DNA from 3 places in the Halomonas sp. H33-56 genome. Region 3 is predicted to be linked to each of the others. Evidence: predicted binding sites of a transcription regulator. Region 3 holds the regulator's gene; each other region holds the start of a gene.

Region 1 (10,280 bases), 3.7 Mb from region 3:
AGATCCTCAAGCGCGCCGGCATGTTCCGCTTCGTCGCCCCGGTGGAGTTGCCCGGCGCCGACCTGGCCCGGCTGCTGTCTGACGCCCGCGAGGCGGGGCTGGCGCTGGACTGCGAGGTGCTGGCCTACGGCCACCTGCCGCTGGCCTGGTCGTCACGCTGCTTTACCGCGCGCCACCACCAGCACCCCAAGGATCGCTGCCAGTTCGTCTGCCAGGACTATCCGGAAGGGCTGTCGCTGACCACCCAGGACGACAGCCGTCGACTGTTCACCCTGAACGGTATCCAGACCCTGTCCGGGGCCTGTCAGGACCTGCGCCACGAGCTTGCCGAGATGGCCACAATGGGCGTCAGCGCGGCCCGGCTGAGTCCGCGTTCAGAGGGGATGGATGAAGTGGTGGCGGACTTCGACCTGGCCCGCCAGGGACGCTACCCGGCGCCCTCGCCGCTGGCGCTGGTCGACGCCGAGCTGTGCAACGGCTACTGGCACGGCCAGGCAGGGATGGATCTGGCGCCGGTGCTGGAAGACTAGGCGCTCCTTCCCACCCGCTCCGCGTTACTCAGGAGGCCGGTTCGCCGGCCTCCTGCGCTAGATGGCTCAACCCGCCAGCCAGGAGGCTAGGCCTCGCGAGGCAGCCAGCGCTGCAGCTGGCCCAGCGCCTCGAGCAGGTAGGGATGCAGCAATTCCATTTCCTGGCCATCCAGCAGGTTCTTCACCGTCAGCCCCAGTTCGGTGTCACCTTCCAGGCACAGCCGGCGCTGGAAGAACAGGCTGTCCGGGTCTTCCTCGCGGCTGGCCAGGCAGGCGAACTCCCGCCAGCCCCCCGCCACCTTCACCTCCCAGGGCGCGTCGGTGACCTGCAGGCGACCGTGGGTAAGCGTCAGGGTGACCGCCAGCGCCAGATCATCGATGGACAGACACACCCGGCGCCCTTCGAGCACGTCGAACTCACCGTCGGCCAGTGGCTCGGCCAGGGTGCGGTTGAGCCAGGGCTCGAGACTCGTGCGCAACAGCGGCAGGGGCAGCGGGCCGAGACGGCGCATCAGTGACAGATGCAGACGATGGGGCACCCGGGTCAAGGCACCAGACGTCAACGACGACGGCAGCGAAGGAAGGGTGGGCAGGGCAGGAAGGGCAAGAGAAGGCAACGACAGCGAGCCGAGCGGCGACAGCGACATGACGGGTTCCTGGTCAAGCGGCACGACGCCGCCGGGTCATGCTAGCGATACCCCGCGCCTGTGTTCGTGATGTGCATCAACACCCCCCGCGCACCAACCCTTCCACACATTGCGGTGGCAACCGCTCATCGGGTACCGCCGAGTAGCAGCGCCAATACTCACCGACAAAAAAGGGCGCCTCATTGGCGCCCTCTTGTTCGTACAGCAAGGCTCTCAACCACACTTCGACCAGCCGCAGCCGGCGTAGCAGGTGGGGCAGCCGTCCATCATGATCAGCTCGCCGCGACACTCGGGGCAGTTGCCGACCACGGCGGGGCCGGCGCCTTCGGCGGCGGACTCGGCAGGCTTGCCGTCCAGCGGCTCGACCGCGCCGCTCGGGGTCTCGTCCTCGACCTCGGCGGGGTACCAGCCGTGGCCGGAGGCCTGGCGTCGGGCGTAACGGCTGACCAGGTCCTCCACCGGCACCTGGTTGCCGTCGATGTCGAGGAAGCCGCGACGGTAGAGGATCTGCTGGATCGACCAGGCGATGGCGGCGACCTCGGAGTCATGGAACATCGGCTTGTTCCAGCGGTTCATGCCGCAGCGCACCAGGCCCTTGTCCCAGGCCACCTTGCGCAGATCCGCCACCGCCTGGGTGACGTAGCCGCCGCGGGCGGCCAGCGACAGGCTGCGCATGGTGGCGGTGATCCACTGGTGCTCGCTGGACAGCTGGCCGGAGGGGAAGAAGAACTCCACCGGGCGCTCGATGATAACGCGCTGGCCGTTGAGCACGCCTTCCACCGGCATGAAGGACACCAGCAGGTAGACCTTCTTGCGGCCTTCGGCGCCGACGTAGGAGATCTTCTCGGACACCGCCTCCAGCGTTCCCTCGGGGCGCGAGGGGATGCGCATGGTCAGCGGGTTTTCCTCGGGCAGCGGGGCCGGCGCGGGGGCGGCCTCTTCGCTCTTGACGCGGTAGCCCACGATCTTGGAATTGATTTCGACAGCCATCAGCGGGCTCCTCCAGAAAGATGATGCGGGCGTGACACGCTCACGACCCAGGCATGATATTGCGGCTCGCCGACTGGCAGGCAGGCTGGCTCGCCGCTGGACCGATTACCACTTGCCATAGGTCCCCTCCTTCAAGCCGTCGTAGAGGTTGGCGGCGTTGTGTTCCTCGCCGTCGTAGATCACCGTCTCGTCGCCCTTGAGTTCGAGGGTCTCGCCGTTCTCCAGCTCGAAGATATAGGTGGTGTTCTTGAGGTCATCCTCGCGCACCAGCACGCCCTGGAAGGCCTCCGGGTTGAAGCGGAAGGTGGTGCAGCCCTTGAGGCGGCTCTGGTAGGCGTCCAGGTACAGGTCCTTGAACGCCTCGAAGGCAAAGTCGGTGGGCACGTTGACGGTCTTGGAGATCGCCGAGTCGACCCAGGCCTGGGCCGCGGCCTGCACCGCCACGTGCTGCTTGGGGGTCACCGCGTCGGCGGTGATGAAGTACTCGGGCAGGTCGCTTTCCACCGCGTCGGCGTGCATGAAGTGACGGTAAGCGGCAAGCTCGAAGGACACCACCTCGACCTGCTCCTTGGTCTTCTTGCCGGCCTGGATCACGTTACGGAAGTAGCGATGGGAGAACGACGGCTCGATACCATTGGAGGCGTTGTTGCCCAGCGACAGGCTGATCGTCCCGGTGGGGGCGATCGACGAGTGGTGGGTGAAGCGCGCGCCGTGCTCTGCCAGCTCCGCCACCAGCTGCGGCTCGACCTCGGCAATCTTCTGCATATAGCGGCTGTAGCGCGCGTGCAGGATGCGCCCGGGCACCTTGTCGCCGACCTCATAGCCGTCGCGGCCGAGCTCGGGACGCTCGCGAAGCATCTTCGGCGTCAGCTCGAACTCCTGCTCGAGGATCGGGGCCATGCCCTTCTCGCGGGACAGCTCCAGCGCCTGCTTCCAGCCCTCCACGGCCAGCACTCGGCTGACCTCCTCGGTGAAGCCCAGCGACTCGGCCGAGCCATAGGGCATCTTGAGCATGGTCATGGTCGAGCCGAGGCCCAGGAAACCCATGCCGTGGCGGCGCTTGGCCTCGATCTCGCGGCGCTGGCCGGACAGCGGCAGGCCGCTGATCTCGACCACGTTGTCGAGCATGCGGGTGAAGATCGCCACCACCTCACGGTACTTGTCCCAGTCGAAGCGCGGCTTGTCGCCGAACGGATCGATCACGAAGCGGGTCAGGTTGACCGATCCCAGCAGGCAGGCACCCTCCGGCGGCAGCGGCTGCTCGCCGCAGGGGTTGGTGGCGCGGATCTCTTCGCAGAACCAGTTGTTGTTCATGCGATTGACCTGGTCGATCAGGATGAACCCGGGCTCGGCGTAGTCGTAGGTGGAACGCATGATGGTGTCCCACAGCTCGCGGGCCTTGATCACCTCGACCACGCGGCAGGCCACGCGACCTTCGGCGTCCTGGGTGTAGCCGTCCTCGATCACCGGCCAGTCGCGGTAGATCAGCTCGCTGTCATCGACGTCGCCCTTCTCGCCCTCGTGCAGCGGGAAGGCCAGCGGCCAGTCGGCGTCCTGTTTCACCGCTTCCATGAACTCGTCGGTGATCAGCAGGCTCAGGTTGAACTGGCGCAGGCGACCGGCCTCGCGCTTGGCCTCGATAAAGTCGCGCACGTCGGGATGACCGACGTCGAAGGTGCCCATCTGGGCGCCACGACGGCCGCCGGCGGAGGCCACCGTAAAGCACATCTTGTCGTAGATATCCATGAACGCCAGGGGGCCGTTGGTGCCGGCACCGGCGCCGAACACGAAGGCGCCCTTGTGGCGCAGGGTGGAGAACTCGTAGCCGATGCCGCAGCCGGCCTTGAGCGTCATGCCCGCATCCACCACGCTGTCGAGGATGTCGTGCATGGAGTCGCGAATGGTCCGCGATACCGTGCAGTTGATCAGGCTGACCGCGGGCTTGTAGCCCTCGGCTCCGGCGTTGGAGGTGATCCGGCCTGCCGGCACGGCGCCGTTTTCCAGCGCCCAGCGAAACTTCGGCAGCCACTTGTCAGCGGCGTCGCCCTCGACGGCGGCCAGCGCCTTGGCCACGCGGTCCCAGGTGGCCTGAAGGTCGGCGTCGACGGGCTGGCCGTGGCGGTCCTTCAAGCGATACTTGGCGTCCCAGATGTCATACGAGGGGCCCTGCATGGGAACCTCCTGCGACAGGGCGGCGGCCTTGGCGGATGTGGTCATGAAAGCTTGTCTCCGATGAAGTTACCGGCAAATAAACGGGGTCGTAAAGGGGTGGATGCGCGCTCCGGATAAGCTCGGGCACCCTACCAGATATAGTAAAATTTTCGACCGGCGGCACAATATAAACGAAAAATCGGGCCATGGAAGACCCGATCGTTAATTCGGCTTTGGCGCATGAAAGGTAGCGCGGGCTACCCCGGGCGTCTCGCCCCGGGGCAGCCGCGATAGAGCCGGCTAGACGGTGCGCGAGAAGCGCCCGCTGCCGGGGACCAGGTAGGCATCGAAGGCCATGGCCACGTTGCGCATCATCAGGCGTCCTGCCGGCAGTACCCTGAGCGCTTGCTGCTTGATCTCGATCAAGCCGTCGGCCTGCATCTCGTCGAGCTGGTCGAGGGCGCTGGCGAAATGCGTGCGGAAGTCGATAGCGTGACGGGCCTCGAACTCGGCGAAGCGCACCTCGCCGTGACACATCAGCGAGGTGATCAGCTCGGCACGCAGCAGGTCTTCGTCGCTCAACCGATAGCCCCGCAACACCGGCAGCCGCCCGGCCTCGAGGTGCTCGGCGTACTCGGCGGTGGTCTTGACGTTCTGGCTGTAGGCGTCGCCGACCTTGCCGATGGAGGTGACCCCGAGCCCGATCATGTCGCACTGAGCGTGGGTCGAGTAGCCCTGGAAATTGCGCTGCAGGGTACCGTCGTGACGGGCTCGGCTGAGTTCGTCCTCGGGCAGCGCAAAGTGATCCATGCCGATATAGATGTAGCCCGCCTGGGTCAGCCGCTCGATGGTCAGCTCGAGCAACTCGAGCTTGCGCCCGGGCGGCGGCATGTCCTCGTCGCGGATCAGCCGCTGGGCCTTGAACAGCGACGGCAGGTGGGCGTAGCTGTAGGCGGCGATGCGGTCGGGTCTCAGCGCCACCACCTTGGCCAGGGTGGCGTCGAAGCTGTCGCGGGTCTGCAGCGGCAGCCCATAGATCAGGTCCACCGACACCGAGGCGAAGCCGGCGTCCCGGGCGGCGTCCACCAGGGCTGCCACCTGGGCCTCGCTCTGCACGCGGTTGACCGCCTTCTGGACCAGCGGATCGAAGTCCTGGACGCCGAAGCTCAGACGATTGAAGCCCATCTCGCGCAGTTCATGGATCTGGGCGGGGGTCACCGTACGCGGATCCACCTCCAGCGAGAATTCCCGGCGCTGCTCCGGGGCGAAGCGGAAGTGGCGCGCCAGGGCGTCGATCAGCCCCTTGAGCTGGTCATTGGACAGAAAGGTCGGGGTACCCCCCCCCAGGTGCAGCTGGTTGAGCTCCCGGGTCTCGTCGAACAGCGCCGCCTGCAGGGCGATCTCGCGCTTGAGCAGCGCCAGGTAGTCGGCGGCACGCTCGCGATTGTGGGTAATGATCTTGGAGCAGGCACAGTAGTAGCAAAGGCTTTCGCAGAAGGGCACATGGACGTAGACCGACAGCGGCTTCGGCTCCCCCTGCTGGCTGCGCTCCACCGCCTGGCGATAGTCAGCGACACCGAAGCCGTCGTGGAAGTGCGGCGCGGTGGGATAGGAGGTGTAGCGCGGCCCTGGACGGTCGTACTTCTCGACCAGCGCACGCTGAAACGGCAAAACATCGGATGACATCGACAAGGCCCCTCGTGACACGACCGCCCGACGGCGGCATCTGTCGGCATTGTCGCACGTCGAATCAGCACGTCCCGGCAAGACGAAGCCAGACATGACCTGCATCAAATCACGGCAGCGGCATCACGGCGCTTGCCCCTGTGGCGTGTTCTCGCCCGAGGTAGTGCAAACGCGAGCCAACCACAATGATGCTCCTGCCATTCCAGTGATCCCGATCAAGCATAGTACGGAAGACGTACCTCTCCCCGCCTAAAGTTGACCAACGTCATAGGGTATTGTCGCTGAGCGCTCCAATACTCGAGAGTCCCAAGGGACATCCCGCACAGACCGTGATGCCTGACCCAAGCAGCACGCCGCTTGGGTCAGGTATCACGCCCCAAGACCGAGGAGCGCTCATCATGAAATGGATCCCCCTGGCCGCGCTTGGCGCCGCCTGTCTGTTCAGTCTCAACGCCCAGGCCGCCGGCGACGCCGCCGCCGGTGAAACCAAGATCGGCGCCTGCGCCGCCTGCCATGGCACCGACGGCAAGGCCACCGGACCGATCTATCCCAACCTGGCGGGTCAGAACGCTCCGTACCTGGAAAGCGCGCTCAAGGCCTATCGCGAGGGTCAGCGCGGCGGTGGCATGTCCGCCATCATGGCGCCCCAGGCGGCGGCCCTGTCGGATCAGGATATCGCCGACATCGCCGCCTACTTCTCGTCGCTGACGCCCTGATCCCACCCTGGTGCGCGAAGCGTCCTCGGGGCGCTTTGCGCCTCGAGGTCATGCCATGACCCAAGCCCCCCGCCATTTTCCCCGCCACTGGTCTTCTCCCCTGCGCCTGCTTGTCGTGCTGTTGGCGATGTGGTTAAGCCTGCCCGCCCTGGCGCTGGAATTCGATCAGTATCCCGGTGACCTTGGCAGCGCCAAGGGTGACCTCGCGCTGTTTCAGCAGGCCTTTCCCGGTACCGACAGAATAGAGCCGGTGGCCGACCTGCCGTGGCCGGTCAATGCTCTCTACCGAGGCGACGAGCTGCTCGGCTACGCCTTCGAAAGTGCCGAGGTCGCGCCAATCCCCGCCTACTCGGGCAAGCCGGTCAACCTGCTGATCGCCATCGATCCTTCCGCCAGCCTGCGCCTGGCCAAGGTGCTCAATCATTCCGAACCGATCATGCTGGTCGGTATCCCGTCAGAACGCCTGGACGACTTCGCCGGCCAGCACCTCGGCACCTCGGTGACGTCGCGCCTGGAAGTAGGAGAGGACGTCGATGCCATCTCCGGCGCCACCGTGACCGTCATCGTGGTCAACGACACCATCATGCGGGCCGGGCGTCAGGTCGCCGCCGCCCTTGGGCTGATCGAGGACCCCGCGGCAGCGCCAATCGCCCGTGTGCGCGACGAGGTGTTCGCGCCCGCCGACTGGCAGGGCCTGCTCGACCAGGGGGCACTGGGTCACCTGACTCTGAGCCAGGGAGAGGTCGACGACGCCTTCGTCGGCACCCCGGCGGAGCACTACCTGAGCGGCCAGCGTCCACCCCGCGACGCCACCTTCATCGATCTTTACCTGGGCTACCTCAATGCGCCGAGCGTTGGCCGCAATCTGCTCGGCGAGCGCGGCTACGACCAGTTGATGGCGAGCCTCGCCCCCGGCGAACACGCCGTTGCCCTGCTCGCCGATGGCAGCTTTTCCTACAAGGGGTCGGGCTACGTGCGCGGCGGCATCTTCGATCGTATCGAGCTGGTCCAGGGCAACGCCTCGATCAGCTTCCATGACAGCGACCAGCGCCGCCTGCCGCGTCTGGCCATCGACGGAGCCCCCGCACTCAGCGAACGCGACATCTTCGTGATCCACGAGGACGCCCACTTCGACCCGGGCACGCCCTGGCGGCTGAACCTGCTGGTGCGCCGGGCCTCGGGGCCGCTGACCCAGGAGTTCACCCGCTTTCATCTCGACCAGGCGCTGCCCGAGGCCTTTATCGAGCGTCCCGAGCCGGTGGAGCCCGCCCCGCTGTGGCTCGAGATGTGGCAGCAGAGTCGGCTAGAGCTGATCGGGCTTGGCGCTGGACTGGTGACGCTGTCACTGATCCTGGCCTTTCAGGACGCCCTGGCGCGTCGCCCGCGCCTGCTCCGCCCGCTGCGCAAGGCCTTCCTGCTCTACACCCTGGTCTATATCGGCTGGGTGTCGCTGGCCCAGCTTTCGGTGGTCAATGTGCTGGCGCTGATCCATTCCGTCATCCATGGCTTCAGCTGGTCGGCCTTCCTGATCGATCCGCTGATGTTCGTGCTGTGGGTCTTCGTGGCGGTCACGCTGGTGCTGTGGGGCCGCAGCATCTTCTGCGGCTGGCTGTGTCCCTTCGGCGCGCTGCAGGACCTGGTCAACCAGCTCGCCCGTCACCTGAAGGTGCCGCAACTGACGCTGCCCTTCGCCGTGCACCGGCGGCTGTGGGTGGTGAAGTATCTGATCCTGTTTGGCCTGGTCGGGGTGTCCTTCTACGACCTGGGTCAGGCGGAGCGGCTGGCCGAGGTCGAGCCGTTCAAGACCGCCATCACCCTGCACTTCCTGCGCGACTGGGGCTATGTGCTCTACGCCGTGGCACTGATCGCAAGCTCGGCCTTCATGCACAAGGCCTACTGCCGCTACGTCTGCCCGCTGGGTGCGAGCCTGGCCATCGCCGGTCGCCTGCGCCTTTTCGACTGGCTCAGGCGGCACCGTGGCCAGTGCGGCACGCCCTGCCAGATCTGCGCCAACGACTGCGAACTGGTGGCCATCCATCCCGACGGCCGTATCGAGGCCTCGGAGTGCCACTACTGCCTGGACTGCCAGATCACCTACGACGACGACCGTCGCTGTCCGCCCCGGGTCAAGCGCAGAAAGCGCCTGGAACGGAATGCGGCGAGGACGCACGGCGACGTGGGTGACGCAGAACCCCGCGGATCAAGCCAGGACGGCGACCCGCGGCGTATACCCTGCCTTGAGGAGAACTGAAGTGAGTGACGATTCCCGCAGTATCCAGAATCTGGCCCGACGCCACTTTCTACGCAACAGTGCGGTGACCGGCGTCGCCGGCGCCGGCCTTGCCAGCGGAGTGGTCGGCGGTGTTGGCACCAGCGCCCTGCTCGGCAGCCGCAGCGCCCGCGCCAGTGAAGGCGACGCCATGGTGGCCCCCGGTGAACTCGACGAATACTACGGCTTCTGGAGCGGCGGCCACTCCGGTGAAGTGAGGGTCCTGGGCATCCCCTCCATGCGCGAGTTGATGCGCATTCCGGTGTTCAACACCGAGAGCGCCACCGGATGGGGCATCACCAACGAGTCTAAGCACATCCTCGGCGAGTCCGCGCGTTTCCACAACGGCGACGCCCACCACCCCCACGCCTCGCTCACCGACGGTCGTTATGACGGCAAGTACCTGTTCATCAACGACAAGGCCAATACCCGGGTGGCGCGGATCCGCCTCGACATCATGAAGACCGACAAGGTCACCACTATTCCCAACGTCCAGGCCATCCACGGCCTGCGTCTGCAGAAGGTGCCCTACACCAAGTACGTCTTCGCCAACGCCGAGTTCCCGATCCCCCAGGTCAACGACGGTCGCGACCTGGAGAATCCTGCGAACTACTACACCATGTTCAACGCCATCGACGCCGAGACCATGGAGGTGGCCTGGCAGGTGATCGTCGATGGCAACCTGGACAACACCGACGCCGACTACACCGGCCGCTTCGTTGCCTCGACCTGCTACAACTCCGAGAAGGGCATGACCCTGGCCGACAGCATGCGTGCCGAGCGTGACTGGGTGGTGGTGTACGACGTCGAAGCCATCGAGGCCGCCGTCGAGAAGGGCCAGTTCGAGACCCTGGGCGACTCCCCGGTGCCGGTACTGGACGGACGCAAGGGCTCACCGCTGACCCGCTACATTCCGGTGCCCAAGAACCCCCATGGCCTGAATACCTCACCCGACGGCAAGTACTTCATCGCCAACGGCAAGCTGTCGCCGACGGTGTCGATCATCGCCATCGACAAGCTGCCGGCGCTGTTCGCCGACGAGATCGAGCCCCGCGACAGCGTAGTCGCCGAGCCAGAGCTGGGCCTGGGGCCGCTGCACACCACCTTCGACGGTCGCGGCTTCGCCTACACCACCCTGTTCATCGACAGCCAGGTGGCCAAGTGGAACATCGAGGAGGCGATCCGCGCCTACAACGGCGAGGACGTCAACTACATCCACCAGAAGCTCGACGTGCACTATCAGCCGGGCCACAACCACGCCAGCCTGTGCGAGACCCGCGATGCCGACGGC
Region 2 (10,280 bases), 3.7 Mb from region 3:
GGGGTCACGGAAACGGTCATGGGTATCATCCTTGCAAAAGAGTGGTCTCAGGCGCTCAGGGCCAGGTAGCGATCACGCACGCCGGGATCGTCACGGAAGTCGTCGGCGCTGCCGGTGTAGACGATCTGGCCCTGCTCGAGGATGTAGTGGCGGTCGGCCACCGCCTCGCAGACCCGCAGGTTCTGCTCGACCAGCAGCACCGACAGGCCCTCCTCGCGGATCGCCTTCAAGATCTTGACGATCTCGTCGACGATGACCGGGGCCAGGCCCTCGGTGGGCTCGTCGAGCAGCAGGATCCGCGGGTCGTTGAGCAGCGCCCGGGCGATCGCCAGCATCTGCTGCTCGCCCCCGGACAGGGCGTTGCCGCGGTTGCGGCGGCGCTCCTCGAGGCGCGGAAACCAGCGATAGATGTCGGCCATCTGCCAGCGACTGCCGGCGCGTACCGCGATCTGCAGGTTTTCCTCCACGCTGAGGATGCTGAAGATGCCGCGGTGCTCCGGCACCAGCGCCACGCCCTGGCGGGCGATGCGAAACGGCGGCTGGCCAAGCAGCGACTGACCGTTGAGCTCGATGCTGCCGGCGGGAGTGTCGACCAGCCCCATGATACTCTTCAGGGTGGTGGTCTTGCCGGCACCGTTACGCCCCAGCAGGGTCACCAGCTCGCCCTCGCCCACCGTCAAAGAGACGCCTTCGAGCACATGGCTCTTGCCGTAGTAGCTGTGGATATCCTTGATCTCGAGCATCAGGCGGCCTCCCCCAGATAGGCGTCACGCACGCGGGCATCACTGCGCACGGTCTCGGGGTCGCCCTCGACCAGCACCTGCCCGCGGTTCATCACGGTGATGGTGTCGCTGATCGACATCACGATGCTCATGTTGTGCTCGATCAGCAGGATGCTGTGGTCCTTGCCCAGCTCGCCAATCAGCGAGGTCATGCTGGGGATATCGTCGATGCCCATGCCCGAGGTGGGCTCGTCCAGCAGCAGCAGCTTGGGCCGCGGGCAGATCGCCATGCCCACCTCGAGGATGCGCTGCTGGCCGTGGGACAGCTCCCCTGCCGCCACCCCGGCGCGCTCGGCAAGACCGATGCGCTCGAGGATCTCGTCGGCTCGAGCCAGGTGCTCGCGGCGCTTGTTCAGGCGTTGCCAGAAGTTGAGCGCGCGCCAGCCGTCGATGCCCTGGGCGGCCAGGCGCAGGTTTTCGTGGACGCTGAGCTCCTGGAACAGGCTGGTGACCTGGAAGGAGCGCGACATGCCCAGGCCGACCCGGCCGTGGGGCGGCTCCCTGGTGATCTCGCGGCCATCGAGCAGGATGCGCCCGGCGGTGGGCCGACGCTCACCGGTGAGGCAATGGAACAGGCTGGTCTTGCCGGCGCCGTTGGGTCCGATCACGGTATGGATGCTGCCGCGGGCGATACGCAGGCTGACTCCGTCCACCGCCCGAAAGGCACCGTAGGCCAGGGCCAGGTCGCGGGTTTCCAGCAGTACGTCAGTCATGGCTGGCCTCCTTGTGCGGTTCGGCGTGGTTGCCACGGCGTCGCTCCAGCAGGCTCGACAGCCCGCCCCACAGACCGCCGCGCATGAAGATCACCACCGCGATCAGCGCCACGCCCAGCAGCAGCATCCAGCGCGGCCAGATCGACGACAGCAGGTCGCCCAGCAGCACGATGGCGCCGGCGCCCAGCAGCGAACCGAACAGCGAGCCGGTCCCGCCGATGATGGTCATGATCAGGATCTGCTCGGACATCAACAGCTCGATATTGGACAGCGGCACAAAGTTCAGCAGCATGCCGTAGAGCGCCCCGGCCAGGGCGGTGATGCCGCCGGACAGCACGAATACCATGATCTTGAACAGGCGGGTGTCGTAGCCCAGCGCCGAGGCGCGCTGCTCGTTTTCGCGGATCGCCAGCAGGGTGCTGCCGAACGGCGAGTCGGTGATGCGCCGGGCCACCACGTAGATCAGCGCGAACAGGGTGGCCACCAGGGCATAGAAGGCCAGCGGCGAGGCGAAGCTGATCAGGGTCGTCTCGCCCACCGCCAGCGGCGGGCGCGGCACGTCGAGCAGGCCATTGTCGCCGCCGGTCCAGTCGCTCAGGGTGTAGGCTAGGAAGTAGGCCATCTGGGTCAGCGCCAGGGTCAGCATCACGAAGTAGATGCCCTTGCGCCGGATGCACAGCATGCCCACGCCAAGCGCCAGCACACAGCCCGCCACCACGGCGATCAGCAGCGCGCCGATCAGTCCTGCGTCGAGGTGGATCATCGCCAGCGCGCTGATGTAGGCACCGGCGCCGAAGAAGATCGCCTGGCCGAAGGACAGAAGCCCGGTGAAGCCGAGCAGCAGATTGCAGGCCAGTGCGGCCATGGCAAAGATCAGGATCTCGGTGGCCAGGGTGGCGGAGGGCAGCACCAGCGGCAGCAGCACCATCACCGCCAGCATCGCCAGGGTGGTGCCGGCGCCGAGACGCCCCTTGAAGCGGCGCCGGCCTGGGTTGGCAGCGGCGGTATCGAGTGTCTTGGTCATCATCTCATGCTCTCCCGAACAGTCCGTGGGGACGCAGCAGGATCACCACCGCCATGGCGGCGTAGATCATCAGGCTGGCGCCCTGGGGCCACAGCGAGGTCATCAGGCTCTGCACTACGCCGACGATCAGCCCCGCCACCAGGGCGCCGGTGAAGGACCCCATGCCACCGATCACCACCACCACGAAGGCCAGGCCCAGCACCTCCGGCCCGATGAAGGGGTGCGCCCCGCGCAGCGGCGCCGACAGCACCCCGGCAAGCCCGGCCAGGCCCACCCCGAGGGCGAAGGTGATGGAGAACAGGCGAAAGATGTTGGAACCCAGCAGCGATACCATCTCGGTGGACTCGCTGCCGGCGCGCACCAGCGCGCCGAAGCGGGTGCGTTCGAGCAGCAGCCACAGCACCACCGCCACCAGGGCGCTGAAGCCGATCAGAAACAGCCGGTAGTAGGGGTAGGCGAAGTTGCCGATGCGTACCACGCCCTGCAGTGCCTCCGGGGTGGGGATGCTCTTGCCCACCGGGCCCCAGATCATGATCGACAGCTCCTGGATGATCAGCGCGATGCCCAGGGTGACCAGAATCTGGAAGGTATGCGGCAGGTGGTAGATGCGCTGGATCAGGCTGCGCTCCAGCGCCCAGGCCAGCAGCGCCACCAGCAAGGGGCCTGCGATCAGCGCCAGCCAGAAGTTGCCGGTCAGGCTGACCAGGGTGTAGCAGAGGTAGGAGCCCACCAGAAAAAAGGCCCCGTGGGCGAAGTTGACGAAGTTCAACAGTCCGAAGATCAGCGTCAATCCCACCGAAATCAGGAAATAGATCATCCCGAGCCCCAGACCGTTGAGGATCTGGAACAGATAGACGTTAAGCATGGTCCCGACTCCTGTCGTGCCGGGGACGCCGTCCCCGGCAGATTGGCAAGCTGACAGCCTTACAGCTGGCAGGGCGAGTCCTCAGGGGTGACGAAGGAGCGCCCGGCGCTGATCACGTCGGCGTAGTCGTCGGGGTCTTCCATTTCGCCCTCGGCCTTGCCCTTGAGCAGGTAGTAGTCCTTGATCACCTGATGGTCGGAGGCGCGGATGGTCTCCTCACCGGTGGGGCCCTGGTAGGTGTAGCCTTCCAGCGCCTCGATCAGCGTCGGACCTTCGCTGGCCCCGCTGGCGTCGGCCACTTCAAGCATCACGCGTGTCATGGTGTAGTCGGCAGCCAGGGGATAGGTCGGAGTGATGTCGTAGGCCTCGCGCACCGAGGCCACCAGCTGCTGGTTGAAGGGGGTGTCGACCTCGTGCCAATACTGGGCGCCGAAGTAGATGCCGTCGACGTTGGCTGCGCCGAGTTCCTCGAACTGGTCGAGGCCCGCCGACCACACCATCAGGATGTCCATCTGCTCGTTGAGGCCGAAGTTGCGCGCCTGGCGCAGGGCGTTGGAGGACTGGGAGCCGAAGTTCAACAGCACCAGCACGTCCGGCGCCGCCGACATGGCGTTGGTCAGGTAGCCGGAAAACTCCTGCTCCTGCAGCGAGTGATAGCTGTTGCCGACGTGCTCGACGCCGAACTCCTCGAACACCGCCTTGGCGTTGTCCAGCAGCGCCTCGCCGAACACGTACTCGGGGGTGATGGTGTAGAAGCGCTTGGCCTCGGGTAGCGCCTCGATCAGCGGCACCAGGGTCTCGCGGATGGCCCCGTAGGTCGGCACCGACCAGCGGAAGGTGGAGGCATTACACTCGCTGCCGGTCAGCTCGTCGGCGCCGGCGGGGGTCATGAACACGCCCTCGACGCCGGCGACTTCCTTGCCCACCGCCAGCGCCGTGGATGACAGGGTGGCACCGTTGAACAGTCGCCCGCCGTCCTGGTTGATCGCTTCCTGCACCTTGCGGATGGCGCGGCCGGCGTTGCCCTCGGTGTCCAGGCTGACGTACTCGATATCGCGGCCGAGGGTTTCTCGGGCCTCTTCCACCGCCAGCCGGGAGCCCATCTCGGCGTACTTGCCGTAGCTGGCGAAGGCACCGGACAGGGACTTCACCCCATAGAAGGTGAGCGGCTGTTGATCCTGGGCCAGCAGCGGCTGGGTCGCCAGGCCAAGGGCCAGGGCGGAAAGCATCAGGGAGGTCTTGCGCACAGTCATTGTTGTTCCTCTTTTTTCGACGTCATCGGAGTGGATGAGGGGTCGCTGGCGTGGGGTGGCAGTTGTTGTCATTGTTGGTTGGTTTGCCGCAGGTCGGGGGCCAGGAGGCTAGCCGCCCGCCTCGCCGAGGGCGTCAGGTGAGACCAGGAACTGCTTGGCCATCTCGCCCTCCAGGGCCGACATATGGTGCTCGGCGTCACACATGTGCTCGTACATCAGGCGGCGCACCGCCTCGCGGTCGCTGGCCTCGAAGGCCTCCAGCAGGGCGATGTGATAGCGGATGTTCGATTCATCGAAGGCGTGGCGCTCCGGCTTGTAGGCCTTCTTGATGACGACCAGGTCGCGCAGCAGGTCGTTGAGGAAGGTGCTCATGAAGCGCAGCAGCGGATTGGGGCAGTACTCGGCCAGGATGTTGTGAAACTCGAGCTCCAGCATGCGGTGCTGGCGCTGGCTGAGTTCGTCCTCATGGGGCCGCTGGCACTGATCGATGTTGTCCCGCAGCCGGGTCAGCCCCGCCGCATCGAGCCGGTCCATGGCCGAGACCGCCACCTCGACCTCCACCATCCGCCGCAGCTGATAGACCTGGCTACCGTCCACGTGCTGGAAGTGCAGAAAGTTGCGCAGCGCGCGGCAGGCCGGATCGACGGTCACCTCGCGGATGATGGCGCCGCCACCGGGGCCGGTCTTGAGCGCGACCAGGCCTTCCACCTCGAGCACCCGCAGCGCCTCGCGAATGGTGCCCTTGGCGCATTCATAGCGCTCCATCAGGGCCTTCTCGTTGGGCAGGCGGTCACCCGGCGACAGGTTCTCCATCACGATCTTCTGCTTGATGTCCTCGCAGATCAGGTCCGCGAGCTTCTGTCGGCGCTGGGGAAAGGAAGTCGGCACGGATCGCCTCGGTCATTTATTCGAATAAATATAAGGATTAGACCCGTTGCGTGAATTGGTCAAGAAAAGAAATCGCCGACACTAAACGTTTATCTTTACTCACGTGAACGACAACAAAGAGTGATTTTACAAACCTGAAGCCCTGTCCATGCTGAGTCCATGCCCGCCCTGCGGCCCCTGACTGGAGACTCGCCATGCTGACCTTCGACACCCTCGATACCCGTCCCGACGCCCACGCCGAGCGCCCTGCGGGGGCCGGGCTCAACCATCACTACTGGATGCCGTTCACCGCCCACCAGGACTTCCACCAGCATCCGCGGATGATCCAGGGCGCCGAGGGCCGTTACTTCATCGACGACCGCGGCCGCCGGGTGTTCGATTCACTGTCGGGTCTGTGGACCTGCGGCGCCGGCCACAACCGTGAAGAGATCCGCGAGGCGGTGGCCCACCAGCTCGGCAGTCTCGACTTTGCGCCGAGCTTTCAGGTGTCCCATCCGCTGGCCTTCAAGCTGGCCGAGAAGGTCGCGAGCCTGACCCCGGCGGGACTCGACCATGTGTTCTTCACCGATTCCGGCTCCGAGTCCGCCGATACCGCGCTGAAGATGGCCAAGGCCTACTGGCGGCTCAAGGGCCGCCCGGAAAAGACCCGCATGATCGGCCGCGCCAAGGGCTACCACGGGGTCAACATCGGCGGCACCAGCCTTGGCGGCATCGGCGGCAACCGCAAGCACTTCGGCCAGTTGCTGGACTCGAGCCACCTGCCCCACACCCTGCAGCCGAACCAGGCCTTCACCCGGGGCCAGGCCGAGACCGGGGCCGAACTCGCCGATGCGCTGCTCGAGCAGATCGCCCTGCACGACGCCTCCAACATCGCCGCGGTGATCGTCGAGCCGATGTCCGGCTCCGCCGGGGTCATCGTGCCGCCCAAGGGCTACCTCGAGCGGCTGCGCGATATCTGCTCGGCCCACGACATCCTGTTGATCTTCGACGAGGTGATCACCGCCTTCGGCCGCAGCGGCGCGCGCACCGGCGCCGAGGCCTTCGGCGTCACCCCTGATCTGATGACGGTGGCCAAGCAGATCACCAACGGCTGCGTGCCGATGGGTGCGGTGATCGCCTCTGGCGAGATCCATGACACCTTCATGCACGCCGGCGGCCCGGGGCACGCCATTGAATTTCCCCACGGCTACACCTACAGCGGCCATCCGGTGGCCTGCGCCGCCGCCCTTGCCGCGCTGGACCTGCTCGAGCGCGAGGACTTCCCGGCCCAGGTCAGGGCTATCGCCCCGGCCTTCGAGGATCGCCTGCACGCCTTGAAGGGCCGCTCCCATGTGGTCGACATCCGCAACTTCGGCCTGGCCGGGGCGATCCAGCTGGCCCCGCGCGACGGTGATCCGGCCATCCGCCCGCGCGACGCCCACCTGGCGCTGTGGGAGGCCGGCTTCTATGTGCGCTTCGGTGGCGACACCCTACAGTTCGGCCCTCCCTTCGCCACCACCGAGGCCGAGCTCGAGCGCCTGTTCGACGCCGTCGCCGAGACCCTCGACCGGCTCGACTGAGGCCGCTTGACTGGGGCCGCTCGACCAAGACCGCTTGCCTGAGCCCGCTCGCCTGGGGCCGCTTGCCGGTACCCAGCGCCCGGCTTATCCACCTGAAACCGACAGCCTGTGGACAACCTTTACACCCACTGTTCACAGCGTTATCCACAGCGCGGACGGGTCTTTCCCGTCCACCCTTTCGACACTTGAGGACCCTCGATGGACAACGTCAATCACTGGATCAATGGTCAGGATCTCGAGGCCAGCCGCCATCTGCCGGTCACCAACCCGGCCACCGGCGAGACCATTCGCCAGGTCGCCGACGGCGACGCCGACACCGTCAAGGCCGCCATCGACGCCGCCCAGGCGGCCTTCCCGGCCTGGCGCGATACCCCGCCGGCCAAGCGCGCCCAGGTGATGTACCGCTTCAAGGCGTTGCTGGAGCGTGACGCCGATCGTCTGGTGCGACTGATCAGCGAAGAGCACGGCAAGACTCTCGAGGACGCCATGGGCGAGCTCAAGCGCGGCATCGAGAACGTCGAGTACGCCTGCGGCGTGCCGGAGCTGCTCAAGGGCGAGTACTCCCACAACGTGGGGCCGTCCATCGACGCCTTCTCCAACTTCCAGCCGCTGGGCGTGGTGGCCGGCATCACCCCGTTCAACTTCCCGGCGATGGTACCGCTGTGGATGTACCCGATGGCCATCGCCTGCGGCAACGCCTTCGTGCTCAAGCCCTCCGAGAAGGACCCGTCCGCCGCCCTGGCGGTCGCCCGCCTGCTCGAGGAAGCCGGCCTGCCCCAGGGCATCATGAACGTGGTCCAGGGCGGCCGCGAGACCGTCGAGGCGCTGCTCGACGCCCCCGAGATCAAGGCCGTGTCCTTCGTCGGCTCGACCCCCATCGCCGAGACCATCTACCGGCGTGGTGCCGAGAGCGGCAAGCGGGTGCAGGCCCTCGGTGGCGCCAAGAACCACGCCGTGGTGCTGGCCGATGCCGATATCGACAACGCCGCCAACACCCTGATGGGGGCCGCCTACGGCAGCGCCGGCGAGCGCTGCATGGCGATCTCGGTGGCGGTGTGCGTCGGCGATGACACCGCCGACCGCCTGATCGAGGCCATGGAGCCCAAGATCGCCGCGCTGAAGATCGGCCCCGGCACCGACAAGGGCCTGGACATGGGCGCCCTGGTCACCGCCCAGCATCGCGACAAGGTGCTCGGCTATATCGAGAAGGGCGTGCAGGAAGGCGCCACCCTGGTGGCCGACGGCCGCGAGCTGGTGGTCCCGGGCCACGAGAACGGCTTCTTCGTCGGCGGCTGCCTGTTTGACCGGGTCACCCCGGAGATGACCATCTACCGCGAGGAGATCTTCGGCCCGGTGCTGTGCGTGGTGCGTGTCGACAGCCTCGACGAGGCCATCGCCCTGACCAACGCCCACGAGTACGGCAACGGCACCTGCCTGTTCACCCGTGACGGCGAGGCGGCACGTCGCTTCACCGACGCCATCGAGGTCGGCATGGTGGGTATCAACGTGCCGCTGCCGGTGCCGGTGGCCAGCCACAGCTTCGGCGGCTGGAAGCGTTCGCTGTTCGGCGACCTGCACGCCTACGGCCCCGACGCTGTGCGCTTCTACACCCGCCGCAAGGCGGTGTCACAGCGCTGGCCCTCGCCCTTCGAGACCACCCAGGCGGAGTTCCACTTCCCCTCCGGCGGTCAGTAGGCACCGGCATGAAGACCACGGGCCCTGCGGGGCCCGTTTTCGTTTACGACAGCGAGCCGCTGATAACCACTGACAGGCGACTTATACACCGCCTTCCACAGCCCCTGCACCGCCTGCCCACCACTTTTCACAAGGTGCCACACAGGGTTATCCACAGAACGACTCACAAGTTCATCCCCACCTTTATCGACACGCCTGGCCCGCAAGTCGGCCCCCCACTATCGCCAGGTTATCCACACCCGGCCCCGGTGCAGCGCGTCATCTCTTCGCTCCATCCCCTACTTCATTGGCGGACACTGATACGCATCAAGCCGACGGTGTCCGCGCGGGGCTAGCATGGCGCCTCTCTTCGCTCGGAGATCGACATGGAACTGGTCTGTCCTGCGGGTAGCCTGCCCGCTTTGAAGCGCGCCGTGGACGAGGGCGCCAACGCGGTCTACTTCGGCTTTCAGAACGCCACCAACGCCCGCCAGTTCGCCGGGCTGAACTTCACCGACAAGCGCGCCCGCGAGGGTATCGACTACGCCCACGCCCGGGGCTGCCGGGTGTTCTGCGCGATCAATACCTACCCGCAGCAGTCGAGCCTGGCTCAGTGGCGCGCGGCGGTGGACCAGGCGGCTTCGCTTCAGGTCGACGCCCTGATCCTGGCCGACCCGGGCCTCCTGGCCTACGCCGCCGAACGCCACCCGGACATCCCCCGCCACCTGTCGGTGCAAGGCTCCGCCACCAGCCACGAGGCGCTGGCCTTCTACCACCGCGAGTTCGGCATCCGCCGTGCGGTGCTGCCCAGGGTGCTGTCGATCCACCAGGTGCGCGACCTGGCCCGCCACAGCCCGGTGGAGCTCGAGGTGTTCGCCTTCGGCAGCCTGTGCATCATGGCCGAGGGCCGCTGCTATCTGTCGTCCTACCTGACCGGCGAGTCGCCCAACACCCACGGCGTGTGCTCGCCGGCGGCCCACGTGCGCTGGGAGGAGACCGCCAGCGGACGCGAATCGCGCCTGAACGGCGTGTTGATCGATCGCTACCGCGCCGACGAACAGGCCGGCTACCCGACCCTGTGCAAGGGACGCTTCAACGTCGAGGGCGACGTCGGCCACGCCATCGAGGCGCCGACCAGCCTCAACACCCTGGATCTGCTGCCCCAGCTGGCGTCACTGGGCATCAAGGCGATCAAGATCGAGGGTCGCCAGCGCAGTCCGGCCTATGTGGCCAGCGTCACCCGAGTGTGGCGCCAGGCGCTGGGTCATCTGGACCAGGCCGGCGACGACTACCGCCCCCAGGCCGACTGGAGCGCCGCCCTGGCGCCGCTGGCCGAAGGCTCCACCCACACTCTCGGCGCCTACGAGCGCGACTGGAAATGACAGGAGGCGAGATGACCGCTGCTTCACTGGAGTTGAGCCTTGGCCCGGTGTCCTTCTACTGGACCCGCGAGCGCTACTTCGCCTTCTATGAACAGGCCTGCCACTGGCCGCTGACCAGCGTCACCCTGGGCGAGACCGTG
Region 3 (10,280 bases):
TGTAATGGTTTTCTTGGTGCGGTGCATTTATGCTTTTCGACTAAAGTTATCGTTCCAGGAAAGGCCATTTTGTCTAGTCTGCTTCTCGAGCCTTTGTGTCGTCTTTGCGGCGGCATTTGGCGATCAAACCACTTCTTGAGGGTAGCCTTATGCTAGACAAGAGCGCACAGGCCTACTGGAAACGAAACATACGAACCATCCTCGGCTGTCTGGCCGTATGGTTCATCGTCTCCTATGGCTTCGGCATTCTGCTGGTGGATGTACTCAACAATATCCAGTTCTTTGGCTTCAAGCTCGGCTTCTGGTTTGCACAGCAGGGATCCATCTACACCTTTATCGTGCTGATCATTTTCTATGCCTGGAAGATGAACAAGCTCGATGAAGAGTACGACGTCCACGAACAGTGACACCCGCAAAATAACGTCAATGAACGGGAATTGATTCCATGGATGTACAACTACTTACCTATATATTTGTAGGGGCGTCCTTCGCGCTCTACATCGGTATCGCGATCTGGTCGCGTGCCGGGTCTACCAAGGATTTCTACGTCGCCGGCGGCGGCGTCCACCCTGCCGCCAATGGCATGGCTACCGCGGCAGACTGGATGTCGGCGGCCTCTTTCATCTCCATGGCGGGTCTTATCGCCTATCTGGGTTACGACGCCTCGGTCTACCTGATGGGCTGGACCGGTGGCTACGTCATGCTGGCCATGCTGCTGGCGCCTTACCTGCGCAAGTTCGGCAAGTTCACGGTGCCGGACTTTATCGGTGACCGTTACTACTCGAATATCGCCCGTACCGTGGCGGTCATCTGCGTTATTTTCGTGTCCTTTACCTATGTCGCCGGTCAGATGCGCGGCGTCGGTATCGTCTTCGCCCGTTTCCTCGAAGTCGAGGTCAATCTGGGCGTGGTCATCGGCATGGTCATCGTGTTCTTCTACGCGGTGCTCGGTGGCATGAAGGGCATCACCTACACCCAGGTGGCCCAGTACTGCGTGCTGATCACCGCCTTCATCGTGCCGGCGGTGTTCCTGTCGATCATGATGACCGGCCACGTGCTGCCGCAGACCGGGCTCGGTGCCACCTTCGTCGATGCCGCCGGCAACGACAGCGGCCAGTACATTCTCGATCGTCTCGACGGTCTGCTGACGGATCTGGGCATCACGCCCTACACCGACGGCAGTCAGCCGATGATCAACGTGTTCTTTATCACCGCAGCCCTGATGTGCGGTACCGCGGGTCTGCCCCACGTCATCGTGCGCTTCTTCACCGTGCCGCGGGTGCGTGACGCCCGGGTCAGCGCCGGCTGGGCGCTGGTGTTCATCGCACTGCTCTACACCACCGCTCCGGCGGTCGGCGTGTTCGCCCGCACCAATATCATCGAGACGGTACACGAGACCAGCTACGAAGAGGCACCGGCCTGGTTCAAGAGCTGGGAAGGCGTGGGCCTGATCGGCTGGCTCGACAAGAACGACGACGGTCGGGTGCAGATGGGGCCGGGCGCGCCGTTCGAGGGCAAGCCGACCTTCGAAAGCGGCCCGCTGGAAGAGGAAACTCCCGGCGAGCACGGGCAGCGGGTGGTGACCAATACGCCTACCGACAGCCCCAACGAGGTCTATATCGACCGCGACATCATCGTGCTGGCCAACCCCGAGATCGGCGGCCTGCCGGCCTGGGTGATCGCCTTGATGGCCGCCGGTGGCGTGGCCGCGGCGCTGTCCACCGCAGCCGGTCTGTTGCTGGTGATCTCGGCGGCGGTGTCCCATGACCTGATCAAGAAGCAGATCAATCCCAACCTCAGCGAGAAGGGGGAGCTGCTGGCGGCGCGTAGTGCTGCTGCGGTGGCGGTGGTGGTAGCCGGCTACTTCGGCATCAACCCGCCGGGCTTCGTGGCCCAGGTGGTGGCCTTTGCCTTCGGTCTTGCTGCCTCGTCCTTCTTCCCGGCGATCCTGCTTGGCATCTTCGACAAGCGCATGAACCGCGAAGGGGCCATCGTCGGCATGGTGCTGGGTCTGAGCTTCACTTTCATCTACATCGTCTACACCAAGTTCATCAACACCGATCCTTCGATCTGGTGGTTCGGCATCTCGCCGGAGGGTATCGGTACCCTCGGCATGATCCTCCACTTCGTTGTGGCCTTCGTGGTCTCGCGGGCAACCGCGGCACCGCCGGAGCACATCCAGGAACTGGTGGAGAACGTGCGTGTGCCGAGAGGCGCGGGTGAGGCCCACGCTCACTAGAGCGGGCCATCAGGCAGGGGCGTCGGACCACCATCCGCCGCTCCCTGCCAGACGACAACACTCCCCGACCCCGGCCTCGCCGGGGTCGGTCATGGAGCAGACATGATCGACATCGACTTCACTCATCCACCGTTTTCATTGCTCGACGAGGCCGAGCGCGAGCGGGTCCTGGGCGGGCTGGATATCGCCTACTACGGGCGGGATGACGTGATCCTCGATGCAGGGCAGTCCGGCGAGTTCGTCTTTGTGATCCACAAGGGCGAAGTCGCCGAACTGGACCCGGCCGAGGGCCCCGCCGGGGGGCGCATCGGCCACTACACCGGGGGCGATCTGTTCGGTGCCATCAGCGTGATCAACGGCCAGAGCCGTTACCGCTTCGTCGCCGAAGAAGAAAGCCTGTGTTACCTGATGCCGCACACCTTGTTTCTGTCGCTGTGCGAGAACAACGCCGCCTTCTCGGACTACTTTCACCAGCGCCTGATCAGCAAGACGCGCTTGCTGGCCGAACGTCGCGCCGAGGGCGGCGTCACCCTGGCCGGATTCATGCTCGCCCGGGTGAACGAGTGCATGCGTGAGCCGCTCAAGGTCGGCTCGACGACATGCATTCGCGACGCCGTGCTGACCCTCAAGGACAAGGGCGCCGACAGCCTGCTGGTCGAGACGCCCGACGGTCCTGGCATGCTGACCAAGACCGACCTGCTCGAGGCCCTGGTGCTGGAGGGGTGCGACGGTGATGCCGAGGTCGGTGGTATCGCTCATCTGTCGCTGGTGACGGTGGATGAAAGCCAGTACCTGTTCGAGGCACTGATCGAGATGACCCGCCACAAGGTGGCCAGGGTGGTGGTGCTTCAGGGCCAGCGGCTGATCGGTGTCGTGGAGCTGACCGATGTGCTCAGCTTCTTTTCCAGCCGCAGCTACGTGGTCAGCCTGCAGGTCGAGCAGGCGACGACCCTGGCCTCGCTCAGCGAAGCAAGTCAGCGTGCGCCGGAGCTGGTCGAGGCGCTGATGGCCCAAGGGGTACGCATGCGCTTCGCCATGGGCATGCTGTCGGCGCTCAATGGGCGCATCATCAGCAAGGCCTGGCACTTCTCGATGCCGGCCCCTCAGCGCGAGCGCGCCTGTCTGCTGGTGCTCGGCAGCGAAGGGCGCGGCGAGCAGATCCTGAAGACCGACCAGGACAATGCGCTGATCCTGGCCGATGACCAGCAGTGGGACGAGCTCAGCGCAGATACCGCGCGGTTCACCAGCGTGCTCGACGATCTGGGCTATCCGCGCTGCCCGGGCAACATCATGGTCTCCAACCCCCAGTGGGTCGGCACCCTTGCGCAATGGCGCGCGCGCATCCGTCGCTGGGTCAGCGAACCCGACGGAGAAAGCCTGATGCGTCTGGCGGTGCTTGCCGACGCCTCGGGGGTGGCCGGTGACTTTGCCCTGGTGGACCGACTCCACGACGTGCTGATCGAAGAAACACGGGGCAATGAACTGTTGCTGACCCATCTGGCGAGGGGAGTGTTGCGGTTCTCGACGCCCTTGACCCTGTTTGGAACGCTGAAGAAGCCCGAGCACGGCGTCGACATCAAGAAGGGTGGCATCTTTCCCATCGTCCACGGTGTTCGCACCATGGCGCTGGAGTGCGGGCTGCGCGAGACCTCGACCCACGACCGGCTGGCGGCGCTGGCGTCACTCGGGCGCATCGAGCGAGTGGTGGCGGAGGATCTCGGCGAGGCGTTGTCGCTGTTCTGTGAGCTTCGGCTTCGGGCGCAGCTGGCCTACCGGCGCGACGATGCCCGGGCCACGGACGCCCCGGACAGGGTGGTGGTGCAGTCGCTCAATTCGCTGGAGCGGGACTTGCTGCGCGAGGCGCTGCACCTGGTCAAGGAGTTCAAGGCCAGCCTGTCCCACCGCTATCACCTGGAGTATGCATGAGTGTCGAGGCAGCCCCCCAGGGCAAGCTGCCTTGGCGTCAATGGTTTCGCTTGGGAGAGTACCCGATGCTGAGAGCGATCAGGCGTGTGGCCGACAGGCGTCGGCAGGCCGATGGCGATTTCGCCTGGCTGTTCAATCCCTATACCGGCGACGAGCTGGTGTCCCTGGACTGCGAAACCACCGGCCTGGATACCCGTCATGCGGAGCTGGTGTCCATCGCTGCGGTGCGCATTCGTGACGATCGCGTCTTGACCAGCGAGTCGCTGGACCTGCGGCTCGCGCGTCCTGCCAGTCTGAGTGGTGACTCCATCTGTATCCATCGCCTGCGTGGGGTCGACCTGGAAGGCGGCCTCGAGGTGCGCGAGGCCTTGACGACGCTGCTGGAATTTATCGGCAATCGCCCATTGGTCGGCTGGTGTATCGACTTCGACCTGGCCATGCTGGATCGCTACCTGAAGGCGGAGTTTGGCTTCTCGCTGCCCAACGCCACCATCGACGTGGCCCAGCAGTACCGCAAGCGGCTGCGCCGAAGTCACCCGGAAATCGAGGTGCAGCCGACCTTTGAACAATTGGCAGAGCGACTTGGAGTCCCGATCATGGGACGCCATACGGCCCTGGGCGACGCCGTCACCACGGCGCTGATGCATCTGCGCCTGGAAAGCGGGGCACTCACGGCGCCATCGCGCTGACCCGTTGCCGTCATCCGCGCTGACCCGTTGCCGTCATCCGCGCTGACCCGGTGCCACCCGCACCGGCAACCATTCACCTGCAAGGAGATCCTGTCATGAGTCTGCACGCCATGTTGACCCTTCTCGAGCCCACGCTGCTGGCGCTGGGCCTGGTCTCGGTGCTGGTGGCCTACCTCCAGTACTATCGCCGTACCCGGGACCTGTGGGGCATGGTCAAGTTCTGGGAGAAGCGCCTGACCCTGACCGTGCGCGAGTTCGGCTGGCAACGTGCCGGCATCCTGCTGCTGTTGCTGGGCGTGGTGGTGCGCTATCTGCTGGCGCTGAACGTCGTCTAGGCCCCGGCTGACAGGCACTTGCGTTCTTCGACTTGCCAGACCAGACCAGACCAGACCAGACCAGACCACGACGCGCAAGGGCGCCACTACGGCGGTGTCGTCCTTGGCGGTTTCCGATGTGCTGCCGACGAGAAGCCCCTCCCGTATTGTCCTCGCCGGGGTAAGCGGTCGCTGACCTCTTCGCCACTAAAGCGTCCGGATGGTAGACTGGCGCCTCTTTCATTTTCAGCCGTGATGTCCCGCTCCCATGTCGCCACAGTCCGCCTCCGCCACCCTGTTCGATCCCCGTACCCCCGAGGATGACCATCTCTCGATCGATGCCGGCGACAGCCCGGCCGACCCTGCTGCGGGTGACGATCAGACGGAAGCCCAAGTTCAGGCCAAGGCACGGCGTGAGTTCAACAAGCTGCAGAAGCGCCTGCGCCGCCAGGCCGGCAACGCCATCATCGACTACGGCATGATCCAGGAAGGCGACAAGATCATGGTGTGTCTGTCTGGTGGCAAGGACAGCTACACCATGCTCGAGATCCTGCGCAGCCTTCAGCGCAACGCGCCGGTCAACTTCTCGCTGGTGGCGGTGAATCTGGATCAGAAGCAGCCGGGCTTTCCGGAGCATGTGCTGCCGAACTATCTGGACAGCATCGGCGTGGACTACCACATCCTTGAGCGCGACACCTATTCGGTGGTGAAGGAGAAGACGCCGGAGGGCAAGACCACCTGCGCGCTCTGCTCACGCCTGCGGCGCGGCTCGCTCTATGGCTTCGCCGAGGAGATCGGGGCGACCAAGATCGCCCTGGGCCACCACCGCGAGGACATTCTCGAGACGCTGTTTCTGAACATGTTCTTCGGTGGCAGCCTCAAGGCGATGCCGCCCAAGCTGCTCTCCGACGACGGCAAGAACATCGTCATCCGTCCGCTGGCGTACTGCCGCGAGGCCGATATCCAGGCCTACAGCGAGGCGATGGAGTTCCCGATCATCCCGTGCAACCTGTGTGGTTCCCAGCCCAACCTGCAGCGCCAGGTGGTCAAGGAGATGCTGGCCGAGTGGGAGGTCAAGCATCCCGGGCGCCTCGAGAGCATGTTCAAGGCGGTGACCAATGTGGCGCCGTCGCAGCTGGCGGATCGGCAACTGTTCGACTTCGAGGGGCTGGAGGCCGTACAGGCCGAACGCCAGGCCCGGCGCATCGACGTGGTGGATGCCGGCTGATCTCGCCAGCAGCGAATGTGCATGATGCCATGACAGCGAAAGAGGCCGCATCTCCGGATGCGGCCTCTTTCTTGTCACACGCCATCTATTACGCTTTGCTTTCCAGATCCTGGATACCGGGCCCTGCCGGCCAAGCCCGGCACACTGCCGCCAGGCCCGCTCAGGTAACTTCGGTGTCGGCCAGGGTCGACAGCGCGGTCAGGTCGAGGATATTGACCTCACGTCCCGATACCGCCACCAGATCCTGCTGCTGGAAACGCCCGAGGATACGGCTGACCGTTTCCACCGCCAGCCCCAGGTGATTGCCGATGTCGGCGCGGGACATGGACAGGCGGAAGCTGAACGGTGAATAGCCGCGGCGGCGGAAGCGGTCCGACAAGCCGAGGAAGAAGCAGGCCAGGCGCTGATCGGCGGTCTTGCGTGACAGCAGCTGCATCATCCGGCGGTCTTCTCGCAGCTCCTTGCTCAGGGTGCGAAACAGCTGGGCACGCAGCTCCGGTAGGGTCTGGGTCAGCGCATCGAGGCGGTCGAAGGGAATCTCGCACACCGTGGTGGTCTCCAGCGCCACCACGCTGCCGGGATAGCGGCCGTCGTCGATGCCATCCAGGCCAACCAGTTCACTGGGCAGGAAGAAGTTGGTCAACTGAGCTTCGCCGCTGCCTTCGGTGGTGATCTGCTTGAGACTCCCCGATCGGACCGCGAAGACGCTGGTGAAGCGATCTCCCTGCTCGACCAATCGTGTGCCTTTCTTGATCGGCGGGTGACGACGGATGATGGAATCGAAGCGCTCGAGGTCGGCGGTCTCCAGCGACAGCGGAAGGCACAAGGAACTCAGGCTGCAGGACTCACAGCGAGTCTCATGCAGCATGGGACGCCGCCGATCTTGGGCCGTAGGACTCATTCGCAGCTCCTGTGGATCTGGGATCGATATTGACTGGGCCATGGGGAGAACAGACGTCGCCCGTACAGCACGTTGATGGCACTATTCTACACCCTCAGATCAGCTAAAAGTGGCGTCTACCTCTTTAGGATTAATAACTTAGAGGTAGGATGCGTCATTGATGCAGCCCAGTCCAAAGTTGCCAGACGGCAAAGGCGATGATCATGCCAGCGGCGACAAGGCGTGTTGCCCGATGCGCCAGCAGGGCCTGCATTTGTCTGGCGGCGAGGCCCGTCACCACCAGCGCCGGAAGCGTGCCAAGACCGAAGCTCGCCATTAGCAGTGCGCCCTCGAGGGGCTCGGCCCGTGCCAGGCTCCAGGCCAGCATCGAGTACACCAGGCCACAGGGCAGCCAGCCCCAGATGGCGCCCAGCGCCACCGCCTGGGGCAGACGCACCACCGGCAACAGGCGTCTGCCTGCGGGTTCCAGGTACCTCCAGAGGTGACGTCCCAGTGCCTCGACGTGACGCAGGCCTTTCCATAGATCGGCAATGTAAAGCGCCATCAGGATCAACATCAGGCTGGCGACGATCTGCATCAGGCCACGCAGGGTCGGCGAAAGGCCGATCACCGAACCCAGGGTGGCAACCAGAGCGCCCGCCACACAGTAGCTAGTGATACGACCTACATTGTAGCCGAGCACAAGTGTGCTCACCCGCCAAGGTTGACGCATGCTGGGGGGGATGGCAAAGGTCAGGGCGCTCATGATACCGCCGCACATGCCAATACAGTGTGCACCGCCGAGCAGGCCAAACACGAAGGCCGCCATCATGGGGGGCAGTTCCAGGCCGGTAGGGTTCACTCAGGCCCTCTGGACGATGGATCACGCTCGGATGTCTGCGCAGGCGTTTCGGAAGAGGAAGCGCCGTCATCGGCACCGCGAGTGTCGTCCTCATCCTCGAACAGGATGCGATAGGCGGGGCCTTCGAGGTCCTCGAACTGGTCGTTGCGCACCGCCCAGAAGAAGGCCCAGACCGCCAGGCCCAGCAGGATCAACGACAAGGGTATCAACAGGTAAAGGATGCTCATGGGCCGGGGCTTGCGGTGACGGGTGAAGGCGTCGCGGTCGGCCTGGTGCGTCCGCGCCGCAGACGCAGGGCATTGCCGATGACCAGCAACGAGCTGAGTGACATGCCGATGGCGGCAAGCCATGGGGGCACGAAGCCCAGAGCCGCTGCGGGCAGCGCCACGACATTGTAGAGCACCGACCAGGACAGATTCTGGCGAATGATGCGACGGGTCTGGCGGGCCACCTCGATGGCTTCGACGATACCCGTGAGCGGTTCGCCCAGCAATACCAGATCGGCGCGGGTGCGGGTGAGGTCGCTGGCCCCGGCCATGGCGAGGGCAAGGTCGGCGCCCGCCAGTACCGGCACGTCATTGATGCCATCACCGACCATGGCCACCTTTTCGCCCTGCGCCTGCCGCGCCTTCAAGTGCCCGAGCTTGTCCTCGGGGGAGGCCTCGCCACGCCACTGATCGACGCCCAGCGTGCGGGCCAGCTGGCCAACGTTGACGGCGCGGTCGCCCGACAGGATCTCGATGGCAAGCCCCCGCTGGGCGAGGGCGGCGAGGGTCTCGGCGGCGTCGTCACGGGGCTGATCGTCGAGCTTGAACCAGGCCTGGGGCTTGCCTTCGCAGGCCAGCAGCAGCCAAAGCCCTGCGCCAGGGAGCTCAGTAGCGGGTTGGCCCAGGCAGGCAAAACGCGGCTGGCCCAGTCGCCAGCGCCGGCCGTCGATCACGCCTTCCACGCCCTGACCCGGGTGATTGCGCAGTTCGCTGGCCTGGCAGCTGGCGTCGCGCCAGGCAGCGAAGGCACGGGCGATGGGGTGCTCCGAGCCGGTCTCCAGTGCCGCCGCCAGGGCCAGATGACGGCGCTTGGCGGCAGCGTCCATCTCGCCATTGTTGGCGCTTCCTTCGGCGTCGCTCAGCGGCCGGTGTTCGGCGAGTTGCATGCGACCCCGGGTCAGGGTGCCGGTCTTGTCGAAGACGACGCGATCGAGGCAGGCCAGGGTCTCCAGCGCATCGGCTCGGGTCACCAGTACCCCGGCACGTCTCAGCCGGCCGTGGGCCACGGTCAGGGCTGTGGGGGTCGCCAGCGCCAGGGCGCAGGGGCAGGTCACCACCAGTACCGACAGGGTGATCCACAGGCTGCGGCTAGGATCGATCAGGCTCCAGACCAGCGCCACCAGGGCGGTGATGACCAGCAGGTTCAACACGAAGCGATGGGCCACCTGCTCGGCCAGGCGGGCGATACGTGGACGATGGGCGAAGGCACGGTCGGTGAGATCGAGAATGCCGGCGGCGCGGGTGTCGTCGCCGACGCGGGTGACCATCACTTCGATCGGGCTGTCCATGCACAGGGTACCTGCGTGCACGGTATCTCCCTGGCGACGCAGGCAGGGCAGCGATTCGCCGGTCAGCAGCGACTCGTCGATCTGGGCCAGGCCCGAGGTCAGGTTGCCGTCCGCGGGGATCTGGGCGCCGGGGCTGACCCGAACCCGGTCACCCGGGACCAGCCGACTGGCGGGGATGACGCGTTCATCGCCATGCTCGTCGAGGCGCACCGCGGCACTCGGCAGCGCGCTGGCCATGGCATTGCCGCTACGGCCGTAGTGGGTACGGGCGCGAGACTCCAGGTAGCGTCCGAACAGCAGGAAGAAGGTGAACATGCTGACCGAGTCGAAGTAGCGATCACCGGAGTCGCTCACGACCGACCAGGTGCTGGCGACGAAGGCCCCACCGATGGCCAGGGCCACCGGCACATCCATGCCCAGCACGCGGGTTCGCAGATCGCGCAGGGCGCCGACGAAGAAGGGTTGGGCCGAGTACAGTACCACCGGAGTGGTCAGCGCCAGCGATAGCCAGGCAAACAGACGCTCGAACTCGCTACTGAGATCACCGCCGTCGACGTAGTGCGGGATGGAAAACATCAGCACCTGCA

The links. The regulator FNR, encoded in region 3, switches genes on or off when oxygen is low (the NO sensors DNR and NnrR bind a similar motif). The targets are predictions, from matches to a motif close to TTGATNTANATCAA.
Region 1: a site for FNR is predicted at 1,244-1,257, ahead of ubiT (ubiquinone anaerobic biosynthesis accessory factor UbiT). Genes of this name have one in related genera too.
Region 2: a site for FNR is predicted at 9,076-9,089, ahead of ubiU (ubiquinone anaerobic biosynthesis protein UbiU). Genes of this name have one in related genera too.

What each region holds. Positions count from the first base shown of each region.
Region 1 is NZ_JAMSHP010000001.1:4,459,297-4,469,576, forward strand. It holds gene NFH98_RS19175 (U32 family peptidase) at 1-530, shown strand, start outside; gene ubiT (ubiquinone anaerobic biosynthesis accessory factor UbiT) at 617-1,177, opposite strand; gene NFH98_RS19185 (ribonucleoside-diphosphate reductase) at 1,391-2,167, opposite strand; gene NFH98_RS19190 (adenosylcobalamin-dependent ribonucleoside-diphosphate reductase) at 2,273-4,384, opposite strand; gene hemN (oxygen-independent coproporphyrinogen III oxidase) at 4,619-6,004, opposite strand; gene NFH98_RS19200 (c-type cytochrome) at 6,403-6,720, shown strand; gene NFH98_RS19205 (4Fe-4S binding protein) at 6,776-8,971, shown strand; gene nosZ (TAT-dependent nitrous-oxide reductase) at 8,973-10,280, shown strand, end outside.
Region 2 is NZ_JAMSHP010000001.1:4,448,758-4,459,037, forward strand. It holds gene NFH98_RS19125 (Zn-dependent hydrolase) at 1-20, opposite strand, end outside; gene NFH98_RS19130 (ABC transporter ATP-binding protein) at 48-743, opposite strand; gene NFH98_RS19135 (ABC transporter ATP-binding protein) at 743-1,495, opposite strand; gene NFH98_RS19140 (branched-chain amino acid ABC transporter permease) at 1,488-2,522, opposite strand; gene NFH98_RS19145 (branched-chain amino acid ABC transporter permease) at 2,524-3,384, opposite strand; gene NFH98_RS19150 (ABC transporter substrate-binding protein) at 3,444-4,637, opposite strand; gene NFH98_RS19155 (FadR/GntR family transcriptional regulator) at 4,746-5,525, opposite strand; gene aptA (omega-aminotransferase AptA) at 5,720-7,084, shown strand; gene NFH98_RS19165 (CoA-acylating methylmalonate-semialdehyde dehydrogenase) at 7,283-8,779, shown strand; gene ubiU (ubiquinone anaerobic biosynthesis protein UbiU) at 9,145-10,140, shown strand; gene NFH98_RS19175 (U32 family peptidase) at 10,152-10,280, shown strand, end outside.
Region 3 is NZ_JAMSHP010000001.1:760,297-770,576, forward strand. It holds gene NFH98_RS03455 (DUF4212 domain-containing protein) at 150-407, shown strand; gene NFH98_RS03460 (sodium:solute symporter family protein) at 446-2,239, shown strand; gene NFH98_RS03465 (DUF294 nucleotidyltransferase-like domain-containing protein) at 2,342-4,165, shown strand; gene NFH98_RS03470 (3'-5' exonuclease) at 4,162-4,854, shown strand; gene NFH98_RS03475 (hypothetical protein) at 4,950-5,189, shown strand; gene ttcA (tRNA 2-thiocytidine(32) synthetase TtcA) at 5,437-6,396, shown strand; gene fnr (fumarate/nitrate reduction transcriptional regulator Fnr) at 6,557-7,297, opposite strand; gene NFH98_RS03490 (sulfite exporter TauE/SafE family protein) at 7,452-8,138, opposite strand; gene ccoS (cbb3-type cytochrome oxidase assembly protein CcoS) at 8,135-8,365, opposite strand; gene NFH98_RS03500 (heavy metal translocating P-type ATPase) at 8,362-10,280, opposite strand, start outside.